One region of the Kribbella sp. NPDC051137 genome, then DNA from elsewhere that is predicted to be linked to it. Evidence: riboswitches for the same ligand, from Rfam matches in the RefSeq annotation. Region 1 holds a riboswitch; each other region holds the start of a gene.
The links. A riboswitch is a leader RNA that binds a small molecule or an ion and turns the genes downstream of it on or off. The one in region 1 is predicted to bind thiamine pyrophosphate.
Positions count from the first base shown of each region.

Region 2: it holds a riboswitch for thiamine pyrophosphate, as region 1 does, so the genes downstream of both, thiC (phosphomethylpyrimidine synthase ThiC) here and AB0M51_RS15140 (cytosine permease) in region 1, are expected to answer to the same signal.
Region 3: it holds a riboswitch for thiamine pyrophosphate, as region 1 does, so the genes downstream of both, thiS (sulfur carrier protein ThiS) here and AB0M51_RS15140 (cytosine permease) in region 1, are expected to answer to the same signal.

Region 1 covers NZ_JBFBBI010000003.1:41,481-47,190, forward strand. Annotated here, with positions in the region: gene AB0M51_RS15125 (pyridoxal-phosphate dependent enzyme) at 1-565, opposite strand, end outside; gene AB0M51_RS15130 (HD domain-containing protein) at 683-1,258, shown strand; gene AB0M51_RS15135 (flavoprotein) at 1,322-1,867, shown strand; gene AB0M51_RS15140 (cytosine permease) at 2,035-3,363, opposite strand; TPP riboswitch at 3,359-3,475, opposite strand; gene AB0M51_RS15145 (alpha/beta hydrolase) at 3,493-4,152, opposite strand; gene AB0M51_RS15150 (hypothetical protein) at 4,149-4,961, opposite strand; gene AB0M51_RS15155 (DUF3152 domain-containing protein) at 4,991-5,710, opposite strand, start outside.
Region 2 covers NZ_JBFBBI010000005.1:182,089-187,798, forward strand. Annotated here, with positions in the region: gene AB0M51_RS26845 (transposase) at 1-367, opposite strand, end outside; gene thiC (phosphomethylpyrimidine synthase ThiC) at 581-2,182, opposite strand; TPP riboswitch at 2,174-2,304, opposite strand; gene AB0M51_RS26855 (lysophospholipid acyltransferase family protein) at 2,332-3,084, shown strand; gene AB0M51_RS26860 (hypothetical protein) at 3,201-3,725, shown strand; gene AB0M51_RS26865 (hypothetical protein) at 3,722-3,955, opposite strand; gene AB0M51_RS26870 (inorganic phosphate transporter) at 3,969-5,105, opposite strand; gene AB0M51_RS26875 (inorganic phosphate transporter) at 5,195-5,710, opposite strand, start outside.
Region 3 covers NZ_JBFBBI010000005.1:344,994-350,703, forward strand. Annotated here, with positions in the region: gene AB0M51_RS27640 (glycosyl hydrolase) at 1-2,244, shown strand, start outside; TPP riboswitch at 2,261-2,372, shown strand; gene thiS (sulfur carrier protein ThiS) at 2,364-2,567, shown strand; gene AB0M51_RS27650 (thiazole synthase) at 2,569-3,342, shown strand; gene AB0M51_RS27655 (DUF6807 family protein) at 3,317-5,173, opposite strand; gene AB0M51_RS27660 (RidA family protein) at 5,255-5,641, shown strand.

The DNA.
Region 1 (5,710 bases):
CCGCGGCGGCGCCGGCCAAGGTTCCACCCGTGCCAACCGCGCAGAACAACACATCGAACGGCTCTGCCAGCTCCGCCGGCGTCTCCGCGCACCCCCGTACCGCCGCTGTGTTGCTGCCGCCTTCGGGCAGCAGATAGAACTCGCCGAACTCCCGACGCAGGCGGCTGATGACCGCGTCCGAGGTCTTCGCCCGATAGGTTGTCCGGTCCAGGTAGGTCAGGCGCATACCGCGGCGTACGGCGTACTCGAGGGACGGGTTCAACGGCAGATGCTCCTCGCCGCGGACCACCCCGATCGTGGTGAAGCCTCCGTAGTACCCGGCCGCGGCCGTTGCCCGGATGTGGTTCGAGTACGCGCCGCCGAACGTCAGCAAGGTACCGAGACCGAGCTCCCGCGCGGCAGCGACGTTGTACTTCAACTTCCGCCACTTGTTGCCCGGGAACTCCGGATGAATCAGGTCGTCACGCTTCAGCAGGACGCGCACACCTGCTGCCGCCAGTCGATCGTCTCCAAGCTCCTGTACCGGAGATGGCAATCGGAGACTGAGTGACTCGATTTCACTCACCGCCCCAGCATGGCACGACCGTGCTGGGCGACAACGCTGACGGCGGCAGCGCCTTAGAGTTGACCACTCCGTGGCGTGCAATGCAGGTGGCCGACCGATGATGGAAACGGAGTACTCGTGACCGATGACGCTACCGACCGGGACGCAGCAGGAGTCGTCGCCTTCGCCTACGAGATGGGCGTACTGAAGCGGCTCCGTCGGGCCGGATGGTGGCATGTCGGTGTCCGTGATCCCGAGTCCGTCGCGGAGCACAGTCTGCGCGTTGCCCAGCTGGAGGCGCTGATTGCCAGCGAGGAGGGTGGCGACCCGGCGCGGGCCGCGTACCTCGGGATGTGGCACGACTCGCAGGAGACCCGGATCGGCGACATCCCGCACAGCGCTAAGCCGTACTTGGAGGTCGCGAGCAACGAACGCATCACCGAGGACCAGGTAGCCGTCCTTCCCGAGGCGGCCGCCAAGAGCATCCGCGAAGCCGTTGCCGAGTATGAGGCCGCCGAGACGATCGAGGCCCGCTGCGCCAAAGACGCGGACCGTCTCGAGTGCCTCATGCAGGCCGTCGAGTACGGCGAAGCTGGCTACAAGCGCGTGACCGGCTGGATCGAGTCGTCCCGCGCCCGCATCCAGACCGACTTCGGCCAACGCCTCGCTGAAGCAGCTCTTCAAACCTCTCCGCTCGCCTGGCGCGACCGCTGACAAACTACAACCGTCAGTCGACGATGTCCGACTGCCTTCACTAGCCCGGACGGGTGATCCTGTATGAGCGAACCTGCCCTGCTGCTGGTCGTCTGTGGCGCGCCGCTCGCCGCTCGGGTCGGGGACGGGGTCCGGGCGGCGCGGGGCCGAGGGTGGGATCCTTACGTTCTTCCAACCGACGCCGCGCTGCCCTGGCTGGAGGAGCAGGATCTGTCCGATGTTCCGGTCATCGTCGGTAATCGCAGGCCCTCTGAGGCTCGACGTACGCCGACTGCTGATGCCGTGGCTGTGGTGCCGGCGACTTTTCACACGGTGAATGCGTGGGCGACTGGAAACGCGGATTCGTATCCGCTGACCACACTCTGCGCGGCCCTCGGCTCGCGGACTCCCACGGTCGCTGTTCCGTATGCCAGTCAGGAGTTGACGAATCATCCAGCCTGGTCGGCGTCGCTCACCGTACTTCGCCGAGCAGGCATCCGGATCGTCGATCCGCAGAACGGCTCGGCCGAGTCTCTCGCCTCCGTTCCGTCCGGAACTGGCGGGCGGATCGTCAAGGACTTCGACTGGGATTGGGTCTTCGAGAGGATTACTGCTCGCCCCACGGTCTGATGTGAGGACCGTCCGTTGCTGGCGGGGCCTTTGCCAGGTGGGATCTTCACGGGTGCGGCGCGGGCGACCGGGTGGGACGTTTCGGGCCGTGGGGCGTCCCGACAGTCTGGGCGGGAGCGCGCGTAGCACCGCGTGGGCTCACCACCTCTCCCTCAACTACACCCGACTTATCCCCTCTTGTTTGTTTTTCCTACCTGGCCGAGGATTACCGCGGCGATCATTGAGATCAGGATCGAGGTGTAGGTCGCGCCGAGCCAGGCGGGGACCGGGTGGTGGTTGAAGAGGGCTTGCTGGATGTTTGTCCAGAGGGGGGACCAGCCGGCTACGGTGCCCGGGTTCACCAGCTGGTAGGCGATGAAGCCGATCAGCCAGGCGACGGCTGGTTGCCAGCGGAACTTCGCCGTGTCCGACACGTCCCAGCGCATCTTGCTGACCAGGAAGAAGTCGGCGATCGCGACCGCGAACAGTGGGACGAAGACCGAGCCGATCAGGTAGAGGAACTGCGTGTAGTTGCCCAGGTCGATGAACATCGCGATGCCGGTGGCAACGACCCCGATGGCGACCGAGATCCAGCGGCGGTCGATGTGGCCGACGAGGTTGTGCAGCGACATCGTCGTCGAGTAGACGTTCGCGTAGGCCTCGTCCACCTCGTCGACCAGCAGGACGAACAGCGCGATCGCGCCGGCCGGCAGCGTGACGAGGGCGGTGATCACGTTGTCGGTGTTCGTCTGCAGGGTGGCGACCGCGAACACGCCCAGCGCGTAGTAGATGATCGCGGCCAGGCCGTACCCGAGCGCCGAACTGCTGAACGCCGCCTTGTTCGTGCGCGAGTGCCGGGTGTAGTCGGCGGCCAGCGGGGCGAAGGACACCACACCGGCGGCGGCCAGATCCACCGCGGGCCAGAAGCCGTACACGTTGTCCTGCGGCAGGCCGTGCACCGGCTTGATGAGCACCTCGACGAAGAGGTACGCCGAGGCGATCAGCACCAGCCAGACCATGAACTTCCGCAGCAGCTTCACACTGCCGAGCGGACGTACGGCCATCGAGGTGGCGACCAGACCGGCCAGCAGCACGAACAGCCAGCGCCATTTCGGACCGGTGACCGCGACCGCGGCCTGCGAGATCACGATGATCTCCATCGTCGCCCAGCCGATGTTCTGCGCGATGTTCAGCACGGTCGGCGCCATCGACCCGCGGCGCCCGAAGATTCCCCGGAGCGCCGCCATCGCCGGCGCACCGGTGTGCGAGCCGAAGACGGCCGAGCCGCCGAGTACGAGGGCGCCGAGCCCACAGCCCACGACGATCGCGAGCAGACCCTGCCCCAGTGATCCCGTGTACGCGGCCACCAGCGCACCGGTCACCGGGCCGAACAGCGAGATTCCGAGGTTCGCCCACAGGGTGAACTGCGGGAAGAACCCGAGCGTGCGCGGCGCATCCGTGGTGAGGACCAGCGGCGCCTCGGTCTGGCTGGCAGGACGAACAGTCGTATCGGTCATGAGTGACCCCACTCCCTACGCCGGCATTACCCGGTCAGGTTCAGGCGGTCGGCGACCCAGCTGTCGCCCTCTCAGCCCGCGCGCTTCGGTGCGAGCTCCCGCATAGGTTTGTCCGAAAAGCTTAACGCGTCAGCTGGTTTCCGGTAGCGCGGCGGCTCGTTCTATGAGAGCGGCCACCTCCGGACCGTTCGTGACGACCGGCATGTGGGAGCCGGTGTCCAGGGTGCGGGCCTCCCCGTGGCTGAGCTGGGCGAGCCGTTCGAGCCACTCCGCCGTGCACACCAGGTCGTACCTGCCGCGGACGAGGACGACCGGCGCGCGGACCTGCGGCATCACCGCCGCCAGGTCGTGGTGCCTGGACGCCTCCCCGGCGCGGGCGATCGACGGCAGCGTCGTACGGGCGTACTGCGGGCTGATCCGGACCAGCTTCGGCGCGTCCGGAATGGCCGAACCGACCAGCCGGACCGCCCGGTCGACCCAGCTCGACAGCCGGATGTCGCCGGTCGGCGCGATGAGGACGAGAGCGTGCACGAGGTCCGGGTACCGCACCGCCGTTTCGACGACGATCTGGCAGCTCGCGGAGTGGCCGACCACCACGGCCCGGTCGCGGATCTTGTCTCCCAGAGCGACCGCGAGCGCACGCGGATGCAGGTCCTCACGGGCGCCCGCGGGTTCGCCGTACCCGGGAAGAGTCACCACGTGGTACGGCGTGGTGAGGTGTTCGACTGTCCTTGCGTACGACTCGGGACCGAGGCCCAGACCGGGTACGAGGACGACGGGCGCGTTCACTCCCAGGGAGCCTTGGCCGGAGGCGCCTTGACCACCGGGTTCGGTACGTCGGGCCGCAGCTCGCGGTACCCGAGGAAGAACCCGACGGCGAGGATCAGCAGACCGAAGCCGCCCCAGCCGTACGCCGTGGGCAGTCGGTGGACGGCGCCGTCGTCGCCGCCGAGGCCGGTGGACAGAACCATGATCAGCCAGACCAGGATCGGGATCGCGGACACGGCGACGACCAGGAGCCCGATCAGCTCGGACGGCTTCGGGCCGGTGCCGGCCTTCCGGCGGGCGAGCAGGTCGCGGATCCACATCACGAGGCCGGCAGCGCCGACGATCACGAGCAACAACTGGCCGATCGCGTCCAGTACGTCGGTGCGGAGCGGGTGGTTCAGCGGCGAGCCCGGCGCCTGCGAGATCTCGCGGAGCGCGACGCGTTGGACAGTGAGGACGAGCAGCCCGTAGATCGCGGCGACGAAGGCGGCCAGCCCGAGGACGCGGGATACACGGGGATCACGTGCCGTGTCGGCCCGGCCGTACGTCGGGAGCTCGTGCGGCTGCGGGCTCGCCGGCGGGCCGTACGGCGCTCCCGGGCGGTAGGCCGGGGGCTGGACGTACGACGGGTTGGTCGGCTGCTGCGGATGCTGACCGCCGTACGGCTGGGGTTGTGCGTACGGGAACTGCTCCTGCGGCGGTTGGTGACCTGGCCCGTACGAGCCGCCGCCGTACGGCGTGGGCGGCGCGTAATGGTGCTCCTCAGCGGGCGGCTGCTGCTTGTCGGGCTCGTTGTCCCGGCCGTACGTCGGGAAGTCCTGTGACGACATCGGCTGCTCCTCCCGTCCGTATCAGTCTCTCAGGTCGCCTTGACCGTCGGCCAGGCGTTCGGCAGGCAGCCGGCCAGGCCCTTGGTCTGCTGCATCATCACCGGCGCGGGGGTCTTCGGGGTGGTGCACGTCGAGTGTCCGTGGCCGAGCGCGTGGCCGACCTCGTGGTTCACCAGGTAGCTGCGGTACAACTCGACCTGGCCGTTGTACGCCGGGATCGCGTAGACCCAGCGCTTCGCGTTCAGCACGACGCGGTCCTCGACCCGGCAGGAGACCTCGCCGCCGGTGTCGAGCGGGAGGCACAGCTTGTCGGTCAGCGCCGGCGTCGCCAGGATGATCCGCAGGTCCGCGTCCGGCTTGTCGGTGCGTTCGAAGCTCACCGGGTGCAGCGCCTGCCAGCCGCGCGGGTCCGTCAGCGTCTGGTGGATCTTCGCCGCCACCGCGGCGCCGTTCACCGTGACGCCCTGCTCGATCTCCACGCGGTACGTGAGCTTGTCGCGGACGCCGTTCGCCTTGCTGAAGCCGGGCACCACGGCGAGCTTCCCGCTGGACACGAGCACGTTCGGCTTCGAGCTCTTCGGCTTACGCGTCAACGAGGGCGCCGGCCGCAACGGCGTGGTGAACTTCTGCGTCGGTACCGCGACCGGCGTCGGGGTACGTGTCGGGATCGGCGTCTCACGCGCCACCTCGTCGACCCCGGCAATCGCCTGCGTCGCGAGACTGTTGCGCCGGGCCACATCCGGATGCAC
Region 2 (5,710 bases), on a different contig from region 1:
CGGCCACGGCCCACCCGCGCTCGCTACGGCGTCGCAGTACGGACGCCATCAACCACAGCACCGTTTCCACCTGCTCTGCGCCGTGCGGGTCCGCTCCGACCACGTTCACGTGGTGAGGGCTCGACTTGGCCCGCGTCACCGCCTCCCGGGCGAACACGAACGCGTCACCGCTACCGGCCCTGGTACTGCGCGGCAGCGGCTCGGTGACGTCGCCGATGCCGAGGCCGACGTACCAGCTGTCCGACCGCAGCAGCTCGACGATCACGTCGACGGTCGCACGGGCCTCGTCCAGCACACCCTGCACCTCGTCCCCGGCGGTCCGCTCGAACCTGCGCAACAGCCCGGTACGCCGCGGCCGATGGTTCAAGGACGTCAGTAGCTCGGGTACGAGATCACTCGTGCTTCGGCTGCCCCGCTGATCTACCGTGAGAACGAAGACCATCGCCCGTACCTCCTTCCGACGGGTTAAGGCTACAGCCTTATTTACGCAGAGTGAAGGCCAAAACCTGAACCGATTCACCCCGATCACTCCCCGTGTCCGGCCCGGGAGGACGGCTCCCGGGCCGGATGCGAGCGCCGCTCAGTCCGCGATCGGCAGGTAGAGCTTCTGGTCGGCGGTGCGGAAGGTTTCGGACATCTCCGCGAAGCCGGCCTCGATTGCTTCCGTCGAGGTCAGGCCGCGTTCCTCGGCGTACTTGCGGATGTCGGCGGTGATGCGCATCGAGCAGAACTTCGGGCCGCACATCGAGCAGAAGTGCGCGGTCTTCGCGGGCTCGGCGGGCAGCGTCTCGTCGTGGAAGGACCGTGCGGTGTCCGGATCCAGCGAGAGGTTGAACTGGTCCTCCCAGCGGAACTCGAACCTCGCCTTCGACAACGCGTCGTCCCAGGCCTGCGCACCGGGATGGCCCTTCGCCAGATCGGCCGCGTGGGCAGCGATCTTGTACGTGATCACCCCGGTCTTCACGTCGTCACGGTCCGGCAGCCCCAGGTGTTCCTTGGGCGTGACATAGCAGAGCATCGCCGTGCCCAGCCAGCCGATCTGGGCGGCTCCGATCGCCGACGTGATGTGGTCGTACGCCGGCGCCACATCGGTTGCCAGCGGCCCCAAGGTGTAGAACGGCGCCTCACCGCAGAGCTCCTCCTCGAGCCGCACGTTCTCCGCGATCTTGTGCATCGGCACATGTCCCGGCCCCTCGATCATCACCTGGACGTCGTGCTCCCAGGCGATCCGGGTCAGCTCCCCGAGCGTCCGCAACTCGGCGAACTGCGCCTCGTCGTTGGCGTCCGCGATGCACCCCGGCCGCAGCCCGTCGCCGAGCGAGAACGTCACGTCGTACTCCCGCAAGATCTCGCACAACTCCGCGAAATGCGTGTACAGGAAGGACTCCTGGTGATGCGCGAGGCACCACGCGGCCATGATCGAACCGCCCCGCGACACGATCCCGGTGATCCGTCGCGCGGTCAGCGGCACGTACCGCAGGAGCACGCCGGCGTGCACGGTCATGTAGTCCACGCCCTGCTCGCACTGCTCGATCACGGTGTCGCGGTACACCTCCCACGACAGCGCCGCCGGATCGCCCTTCACCTTCTCCAGCGCCTGGTAGAGCGGCACCGTACCGATCGGCACCGGCGAGTTCCGCAGGATCCACTCCCGGGTCTCGTGGATGTTCTTCCCGGTGGACAGGTCCATCACCGTGTCCGCGCCCCACCGGGTCGCCCAGACGAGCTTCTCGACCTCCTCCTCGATCGAGGAGGACACCGCGGAGTTGCCGATGTTCGCGTTCACCTTCACCAGGAACTTCTTCCCGATGATCATCGGCTCGCTCTCCGGGTGGCAGCGGTTCGCCGGGATCACCGCGCGCCCGCGCGCCACCTCCGCCCGGACGAACTCCGGATCGAGCCCTTCCCGGACGGCGACGTACCGCATCTCCTCGGTGATCGTCCCGGCCCGCGCGTGGCCGAGCTGGGTACGCCGGTCGCGCCCGGCGATCCAGTCCCGCCGCAGCGGCGGCAGTCCCGCCTGTACGTCGATCCGCGCGGACGCGTCGGTGTACGGACCCGACGTGTCGTAGAGGTCGAAGTACTCGCCGTTGGTGAGATTGACGCGCCGCGCCGGCACGCCCAGCTCGCCGCGGCGGATCTTCTCCGACCCCGAGATCGGGCCGGTGCTGACATTGACCATGCTGCTGCTCCCTACGCCGGAATTACCCGGACAGGTTCTGCGGTCGGCGGCGCCGGCCAGGTCAGATTCCTGGGTCCAGCCGCCCTCTCAGCCCACTACGGTGCGAGCTCCCGCGGTCTGTAGTTGTCACCGCACACCATAATCGGGACATGCGAGACCTCGTGTACCCGCCCGTGATCGGCTTCGCCAAGACCGCCTTCCTGGCCCTGGACCTGAAGATCCGCCGGACCGGGACCGAGCACGTCCCGCGCTCCGGCGGCGCACTGGTCGCGATCAACCACATCAGCTACGTCGACTTCATCCTCGGCGGGTACGGCGCGCTGCCGGCCAGGCGGCTGGTCCGCTTCATGGCCAAGGAAGTGCTGTTCCGGAACCGGTACTCCGGTCCGTTGATGCGTGGCATGCACCACATCCCGGTGGACCGGGAGGCGGGCGCCGCGTCGTACCGGACGGCCGTCGACTACCTCCGGGCCGGCGAACTGGTCGGGGTGTTCCCGGAGGCCACGATCAGCCGGTCGTTCGAGCTGAAGGAGTTCAAGTCCGGCACGGTCCGGATGGCGGCGGAGGCCGGCGTACCGGTGCTGCCGATGATCCTGTGGGGCACCCAGCGGATGTTCACCAAGGACCACCCGCGGGACTTCACCCGGCACCGCCCGATCTCGATCAGCATCGGCGCACCGCTCACCGTGACGCCGGACGACGACCCGGCGGAGGCGACCGCCCGGCTGCGCTCGACGATGGCCGGGATGCTCGACCAGAGCATCCGCGGGTATCCGGAACAGCCGCACGGTGCCTGGTGGCTGCCGGCCGCGTACGGCGGCGGCGCGCCGACCCCGGCGGAGGCGGAGCGGCTGGACCGCGAGGAGCTGGCGCGGCGGGCCGAACGACGGCAGAACCCTTGACCCTCGGGGCGGATCGAGGGTACGAAAGCATTCGTTGATGTGACAGGCACCTGGGGGGTTCCTGTTCGGCGGGCGGCTGCCGCCGCCCGTGCACTCGAGCAGGCGGGGGCGGGCAAGTGTTCGATTCACCGGAGGAGCTGCATCTTTTCGAGCCCGGTGCGCTGACACCTGCGCCGCACGTGGCCGAGCACATTCCAGACGCCGGCGCGTACTTCGTGGACTGGGCGACCCGCGACCTCTCCCCCGACCGCGCCCGCGAGATCGAGTCCGCGGTGAACGGACGGCGCAACCAGAACGGCTGGTTCCCGCTGGAGACGCTGGACAGCATCGGCAGCAAGGGCTTCTGGCGCGGCCCGCTGACCTATCTGGCGCGGATGACGGCCGACGACCCGCAGATCGTGCAGGACTGGGCCACGGACGGCCTTCCGGACGAGCAGAGCGGCCGGATCGAGGCGACCGTTGACGACCTGCTCCACCAGCAGGGCCACGCGGCTGCGGCCACCTGGGCGGTCGCCGTACGACCCCGCATGTTCCTGGACGCAGAGGTGCTCGGCAGCCGTCTACTGGCCGCCTGGGAGTACAACCTCGGCTCCATCCGCGCAAAGGACGTGGCCAAGGCTGTACGCCGCTGGAACCGCTAGTGGAACTGCGGAATGATCAAGTACAGCCCGTAGAGCACGGCAGCGAGACAGGCCGCGAAGCACAGCGCAGCCACGCCGGTGTCCACGAAGGACGGCTGCCGCTTCTCGTCGATCGCCACCGCACGCCGCGACATCGCGGTCACTCCGAACGCGAACAGCACCGCCAGGCCGACGCCGAAGATCAGGCTGACCAGTGCGACCTCGCCGAGGGCAGTCCAGTTGATGTGCATCCCCGTACTCCTCTCAGACCGTTGCGGGCGTGGTCGCGGCGGCGGCCGGGCTCGGGTACTCGTTGACGTTGTCCGAGGTCACCGGGCGGCGCCGGGAGGCCGCGTAGATCGCGCCGCCGGCAGCGGTCGCCAGGACCGCGATGATCGCGACCCCGACGTTGCCGGAGTCCGCGACCTCGCCGGACAGCGCGCCGACGACCGCGGCGGCCGGCAGCGTCAGCAGCCAGGCCACGGCCATCCGGCCGGCCACCGTCCAGCGCACCTCGGCGAGCCGCTTGCCGAGACCCGCGCCGAGGATGCTGCCGGAGCAGACCTGCGTGGTGGACAGCGGGAAGCCCAGGTGCGACGAGATCAGCAGTACCGACGTGGAGCTGGTCTCCGCGGAGAAGCCCTGGGGGGACTCGATCTCCGCCAGGCCCTTGCCCATCGTCCGGATGATCCGCCAGCCGCCGAGGTAGGTGCCGAGTGCGATCGCCGTACCGGCCGCCAGGATCACCCAGATCGGCGGCCTGGCGCCGGAGTGCAGGCTGCCGGAGGCGATCAGCACCAGCGTGATGACGCCCATCGTCTTCTGGGCGTCACCGGTGCCGTGGGCCAGGGACACCAGCGAGGCGGACGCGATCTGGCCGGCCCGGAACCCGTCCTCGACCGACTTCTTCCGGGCCCGCGCGGTGATCTTGTACGCCAGGAAGGTCCCGAGCAGCGCGACCGCGCCGGCCACGATCGGGGCCGCGACGGCCGGGACGATGATCTTCTGGACGACGGTGCCGAAATGGACGGCGCTGCTCCCGGACGCGATCCAGGTGGCGCCGATCAGGCCGCCGAAGAGCGCGTGCGACGAGGAGCTCGGCAGACCGAGGTACCAGGTCAGCAGGTTCCAGAGGATCGCGCCGACCAGGCCGCCGAAGATCACCGGGACGGTCACCTTGGCGTCGTCGACGATGCCGCTGGAGATCGTCTTGGCCACCTCGGTGGAGATGAACGCGCCGACCAGGTTCAGCACCGCGGACACGGCGACCGCGACCTTGGGCTTCAGCGCGCCGGTGGCGATCGAGGTCGCCATCGCATTTGCGGTGTCGTGGAACCCGTTGGTGAAGTCGAACACCAACGCGGTGACGATCACCACGACGACGAGGAACGACAGGTCCATTCGCGATCACTTCCCCTAGGCGGACGATCTGCAACCTCGATCGACCGTAGGCTCGGTGAGTGAATTCTGAATGAACCGGCCCGGGGAATTTACTCCAAGATCAGGTGGACCAGACCGTAGACGCCGGCGGCGACGACGCCGGCCGCCGGGATCGTCAGGACCCAGGCGGTGACGATGCCCTTGGCGACGCCCCAGCGGACCGCGGACAGCCGCTTGGTGGCGCCCGCGCCCATCACCGCCGAGGTGATCGTGTGGGTGGTCGAGACCGGGGCGTGCAGGCCGATCGCCATCACGTACAGCACCGCCGCCGAGACAGCCTCGGAGGCGAAGCCGCGGGCCGGGTCCAGGTGGATGATCCGGCGGCCGAGCGTCCGCATGATCCGCCAGCCGCCGGAGTACGTACCGAGCGAGATCGCGGTCGCGGCGGCGAGCTTCACCCAGATCGGGATGCCGTCCTTGGCGTTCGCGTGCCCGGTGGTGAGCAGCGCCAGGAAGATCACGCCCATGGTCTTCTGCGCGTCCTGCAGACCGTGCCCGAGCGCCATCGCGGCGGCCGACAGCGACTGCGCCAGCCGGAACCCGCGGGTGGTCTTGCCGGGGTTGCG
Region 3 (5,710 bases), on a different contig from region 1:
CTCAGCCCCGTCAGTACGACGCCAGTCGCCGGCCTCACCACCAACCGGGTCGGCGACTTCGAGAGCACCACCGAAGGCTGGACGTTCTACCCGGGCAGCGAGTACCCCGGCGCCACCGGGAGCTTCACGCTCGACACGACCACGAACCACTCCGGCACGACCTCCGGCAAGCTGTCTGGTGACTTCAGTGCCGGCGGTGCCTACGTCAGCGTCAATCGCACCGTCCCGTCGGTCGCCGCGACCAGCGTGAGCTTCTGGGCGAAAACGCCGAACCTGTCGTTCCTGACGTTCCGCATCACCGACTCGACCGGTCAGGTCCACCAGCAACGCCTGACGTTGTCAGGGGCAACGGATTGGCAGCCGTTGAGCGTCACGCGATTCGACGGTGGCAAGCAGTACAGCCACTTCGGCGGCGTGAACGACGGTGTCTGGCACGGCCCTGCCAAGCAGGTCGAGGTGATCCTCGACAAGGGCGCGATCAACGGCTCGACCAGCAGCAGCGTGAACCTCGACGACCTGACGCTCAACGCCCCGGCGGCCGCGCCCACGACTCCGCTCGGCAACTACGAGAGCGCCGCGGAGGGCTGGTCGTTCTACCCAGGCAGCGAGTTCCCCGGCGCGACCGGCAGCCTTAGCTACGACACCACAACCCCGGAGGCCGGCACCCAGTCCGCCAAGCTCAGCGGCGACTTCATCGGCGGCGGCAACTATGTCGCACTCCAGCGCACCTTCGTCCCGATCGACCTCAAAGCCCTTGATCTGTGGGTGAAATCCAGCCAGCTGTCGTCACTCGGCCTCCGCCTGACCGACGCGACCGGCCAGGTCCACCAGCAGCGCCTCGCCGTGTCCGGAACCGGCTGGCAGCACCTCAGCCTCACCCAGTTCGACCGCGGCACCGGGTACCTCCATTTCGGCGGCGCCGACGACGGCATCTGGCACGGCCCGGCGAAGGCGATCATGCTGACACTGGACAAGAGCGCGATCACCAACGGCGGTACGTCGGCATCCGTCAACGTCGACGCGGTCGCCGCGACCACGGCCCCGACGTACCAAGGCGCCGGTACGCACTTCGCCGGCACGTGGAACCAGGACCTGGTACCGCTGATCGCCCAGTCCGGAGCGCGGACCGCGCGTGACGAGGCGTACTGGTCCGCCGTCGAGTCCACCGTCGGCACCTACACATTCCCGGCCAAGTTCACGTCGTACCAGCAGGCCTTCCAGTCCAACGGTCTTGACCCGCTGCTGATCGCGGACTACGGCAACGCGAAGTACGACGACGTGCCGGACAACGCTTTCGACGCGCCGTTCACCGACACCGGGCGGGCCGGGTTCGCGAACTACGCGGACGCGCTCGCGAGCCAGTACCCACAGGTGAAGAACCTGGCGATCTGGAACGAGTGGGACGTCAACGCTGCCGGACAGTCCAACTACACCCCCGACAGCTACCTGGCGTTGCTCAAGGCAACGTATCCGAAGCTGAAGGCGAACCACCCGGGCCTGACGGTCATCGGCGGCGGGGACACCGACGTCACCCAGCAGGCGTGGTTCCAGCAGTTCTGCCAGCTCGGCGGGCTGAAGTACCTCGACGTGGTGTCGGTACACCCGTACAACTACCTGAACGCGCCCGAGAGCCTCGGCACCTTCATCGACCAGGTCCGCGCGACGATCCGGCAGTACAACGGTGGTGTCGACAAACCGATCTGGATCACCGAGGCCGGCTGGTACACCGGAGCCGGCAGCGCCGCGCCGGTCAGCGAGCCGACACAGGCGATGTACGTCGCCCGCGCGATGCTCAACGTCCCCGGCTACGACGTCGACCGGTTCTACGTGTACGACTTCAAGAACGACGGCATCGACCCCGCCAACCAGGAGTACAACTTCGGCCTGGTGCACAACGAGGCGGACGCGCTCGGCGCCTACACCCCGAAACCGTCGTACGTCGCGTACGCCACGGCCGCCCGTCAGCTCCGCGGGGCGACGTTCCTCGGTAAGGAGTACCCGGGCAACGGGCTGATCGACCAGGTGTACGCGGCGGGAGACGGTACGCCGTTCCGCGCGATCTGGGCCGCCTCCGGCGCGAACACGACCGTGACGGTCACTGCGACCGGTCCGGTCCAGGTCACCAGCCTGTACGGGCTGCCGTACACCCTGACCCCGAACGCGAACGGTCAGGTCACCGTCACCGTCGGCACCTGGCCGACGTACATCTCCGGCTCCACCGTGACCGCGGTGACAACACCTTAGGAGGGTGAGCTACAGTCGAGATGTCCGCGGGAGCTCGCAGGAAGTGGGCTGAGAGGGTGACCGGTCCGTCACCGACCGCTGAACCTGAATCGGGTAATTCCGGCGTAGGGAGGAGCGCGATGGAATCCGTCTGGGTGAACGGTACGGCGGTCGACGGGCCGGCCGGGAAGTCGGTGGCCGAGCTGGTCGCGGAGTACTCCGACCGGAGCACCGGGATCGCGGTCGCGGTGAACCAGAACGTGCTGACCAAGGCCGAGTGGGCGCAGACCACGGTCCGCCCCGGCGACCGGGTCGAGATCGTCAGCGCGACACAGGGAGGCTGAGATGGACGATCCCCTCGAGCTCGGCGGGCGGACGTACGCCTCCCGGCTGATCATGGGCACCGGCGGTGCCGCCAACCTGGAGGTGCTGGAGGAGGCGTTGGTTGCCTCTGGCACCCAACTCACCACGGTCGCGATGCGCCGGCTCGGGACCGGCCACGAGGGCTCGGTGCTCGACGTACTGAAGAAGCACGGCATCGACGTCCTGCCGAACACGGCCGGCTGTCACACGGCCGCCGAGGCCGTCCTGACCGCGAAACTCGCCCGCGAGGCGCTGGAGACCGACCTGATCAAGGTCGAGGTGGTCGCCGACGACCACCTGCTGCTGCCGGACCCGATCGAGCTGCTGGACGCCGTCGAGGCCTTGGTGGCGGACGGTTTCACGGTCCTCCCGTACACCAACGACGACCCGATCCTGGCCCGCCGTCTGGAACAGACCGGCTGTGCGGCGGTGATGCCGTTGGCCGCACCCATCGGTTCCGCGCTCGGTATCCGGAACCCGCACAACCTCGCGCTGATCGCCGAGGCTGCGAACGTCCCGGTAGTGGTCGACGCCGGCATCGGTACGGCGAGTGACGCCGCGCTGGCGATGGAGCTCGGCTGCGATGCGGTGATGCTAGCGACCCCGGTGACCCGCGCCGAGAAGCCCGCGCTGATGGCCGCCGCGATGCGCGAAGCCGTCTCCGCCGGCCGGAACGCCCGCCTGGCGGGACGCGTCCCGCGCCGCTGGCAGTCCGCGCTCGCGTCGTCGCCTACAACTGGCCTGCCAGCGTTTTAGCGTCCGCCGCGTCGAGCGACCGATCCAGGAGTACCGCGGTCAGCGACAAGGCCAGCTCCTGGTTCGGTTGCAGCACCAACGGTTCGTCCCACGCCAGCGCCGGGCACACGCCGACGTACTGCGAGACCCGCAGGAACCACGGCCGTACCTGCTCGGGTTGGACCAGCAGCAGGCTGACGTCCCCCTGTACGAGCGCGATCCACGGACTCGACGACCCGAACGCCGCCTCCACCCCTTCGCCGTCGGAACTCAGGACAACAGTTTCCGAAAACGGTAGCCGCCAGAAGATCCCGCCGTACGCCGCTCCCTCGCGGCCGGTCGTCGCCGGGCTGTCGATCCGGACCGGGCCGTACCGGGCGGTGAGCACGCTCCGCCAGTCGAGGCGCCAGCCGCCGAACGCCAGGTCGCCGGTCAGCCTCCGGCGTTCCACCAGTTGCGGACGGCCCTGCTCGTCGTACCAGGTGAGTTCGTCGACCAGTTCACGATCGTCGACGGTGACGCCGCGGCTGCGTTGCTGGCCGTGGTTCGTCAGCAGGGTCGGGCCTTGGCCGCGGACGTACGTGCGTCCTCCCCAGTGCGAGGTGCCGTTCACCTGCGCGACCGCGAGCGAGACGCCGTAGTGGTGCCGGTGGTCGACCGGACTAACCTGCGTCAACGGATGCCCGCCGAGGGTCCGGACCGGATGCAGGTACGGGCGCGGCGCATGCACCTGCGGCATCCGCCGGCCGAACTCGTACCGCGCGAGCATGCCCGCGGAACTCCCCAGCTCGAAGATGTCCCCCTGCTGCTGCCATCCGATCCGATCGTCCGACACCGCGGCCCGCGGCTCCTGCGGCACCGGACCGGTGCTCGCCCGCACCGCCAGCCGCAACTCCGGTACGTCGTCCGCCACGTCCGCAGGCCCTGCGATCGACGCGAGCAACCGCTGCCAGGCCAACTCCCCCAGGTCCTTCTGCGGGACCCGCACGGTCGTCAACGACGGTACGGCGAAGCGCGCCAGCCCGATGTCGTCCATCCCGGTCACCGACAGATCAGCCGGTACCGCGACGCCGACCTCGTTGAGCCGCGCCAGCAGCCCGAACGCGACCAGGTCGTTGAACGCGACCACCGCTGTCGCCTGCGAGTCGAGCACCCGTTCCACCGCGGCGTACCCGTCCTCGATCGACCACCCGCACTCCAGCCTGACCAGGTCCAGCCCCGGGATCTCCCGCTCGGCGACCTCGAGCGCCCGCAGACGCAACGTGTTCGAGGCGGACGCGGCCGGGCCGGACAGGAACGCGAGCCGACGGTGCCCGAGACCGACCAGGTGATCCACGACGATCCGGACCGCGCGGCCGTAGTCGACCACCACCGACGACACCTCGGCCGGGCCCAGCCGGTTGACGAGGATCACCGGCTGCACCTGCGGCAGCAGTTCGACCAGCCGCTCCTGGTCCATCCGGGGCGAGACCATGATCAACGCGTCGCAGCGCCGCCGGGCCTCGATCGCGATCGCCGCCTCGGCCTCCGGGTCCTCGTCGGTCTCGGCGACCAGCACCTTGTAGCCGGCCGCGGCCGACGCGTTGGTGATACCGCGGAGGATCTGCTGGAACAGCGGGTTGCCGAGATCCGGGACGACCAGCGCGACCATGTTCGTCCGGCCGAGCGACAGGCTCCGGGCCAGGTCGCTCGGCCGGTAGTTCAGCTGCTCGGCGGCGGCCCGGACCCGGGCGACGATCTCGGGTGCGACACTGAGACGGCCGTTCATCACCCGGGACACGGTCGCTCGCGACACCTCGGCCACGCGTGCGACGTCGGTGATCGTGATGGTGTCCTTCGGTGTCCGGCCCACGTCCGTATCCTCTCCCGATGGAAACCGGTTTCTCAACCCCCGGTGTGATCGGATGGAGTCCTACACGGAACGGAGGAACAGGTGACCGAACTGGAGTATCCGCAGGTCCAGGGCGTTGCCCCCGGCAACGGCTACAGCCACGTGGTGACCGGAACCGGCCAGTGGGTGGCGGTCTCCGGGCAGCTGGCGCTGGACGCGGACGGCAAGCTGGTCGGCGGCGGCGACCCGGGTGCACAGGCCGAGCAGGTGTTCGCGAACCTCGAGCGTTGCCTGATCGCGGTCGGCGCGACGTTCGAGAACGTGGTGAAGCTGACGTTCTTCCTCACCGACGTCGGCCACCTGCCCGCGATCCGCGTCGTCCGCGACAGGTACATCCCCGGCACCAAACCCGCGAGTACGGCGGTGCAGATCGCTGGGCTCGCCGTCCCCGGGGCCCTGCTCGAGGTCGAGGCTTACGCGGTCGTCTGACCGATCGACAGGACGTATACGCCCAGCACCGGTCCCCGCAGGCTCGGGCGCCGGCCGGATCGAGCGCAG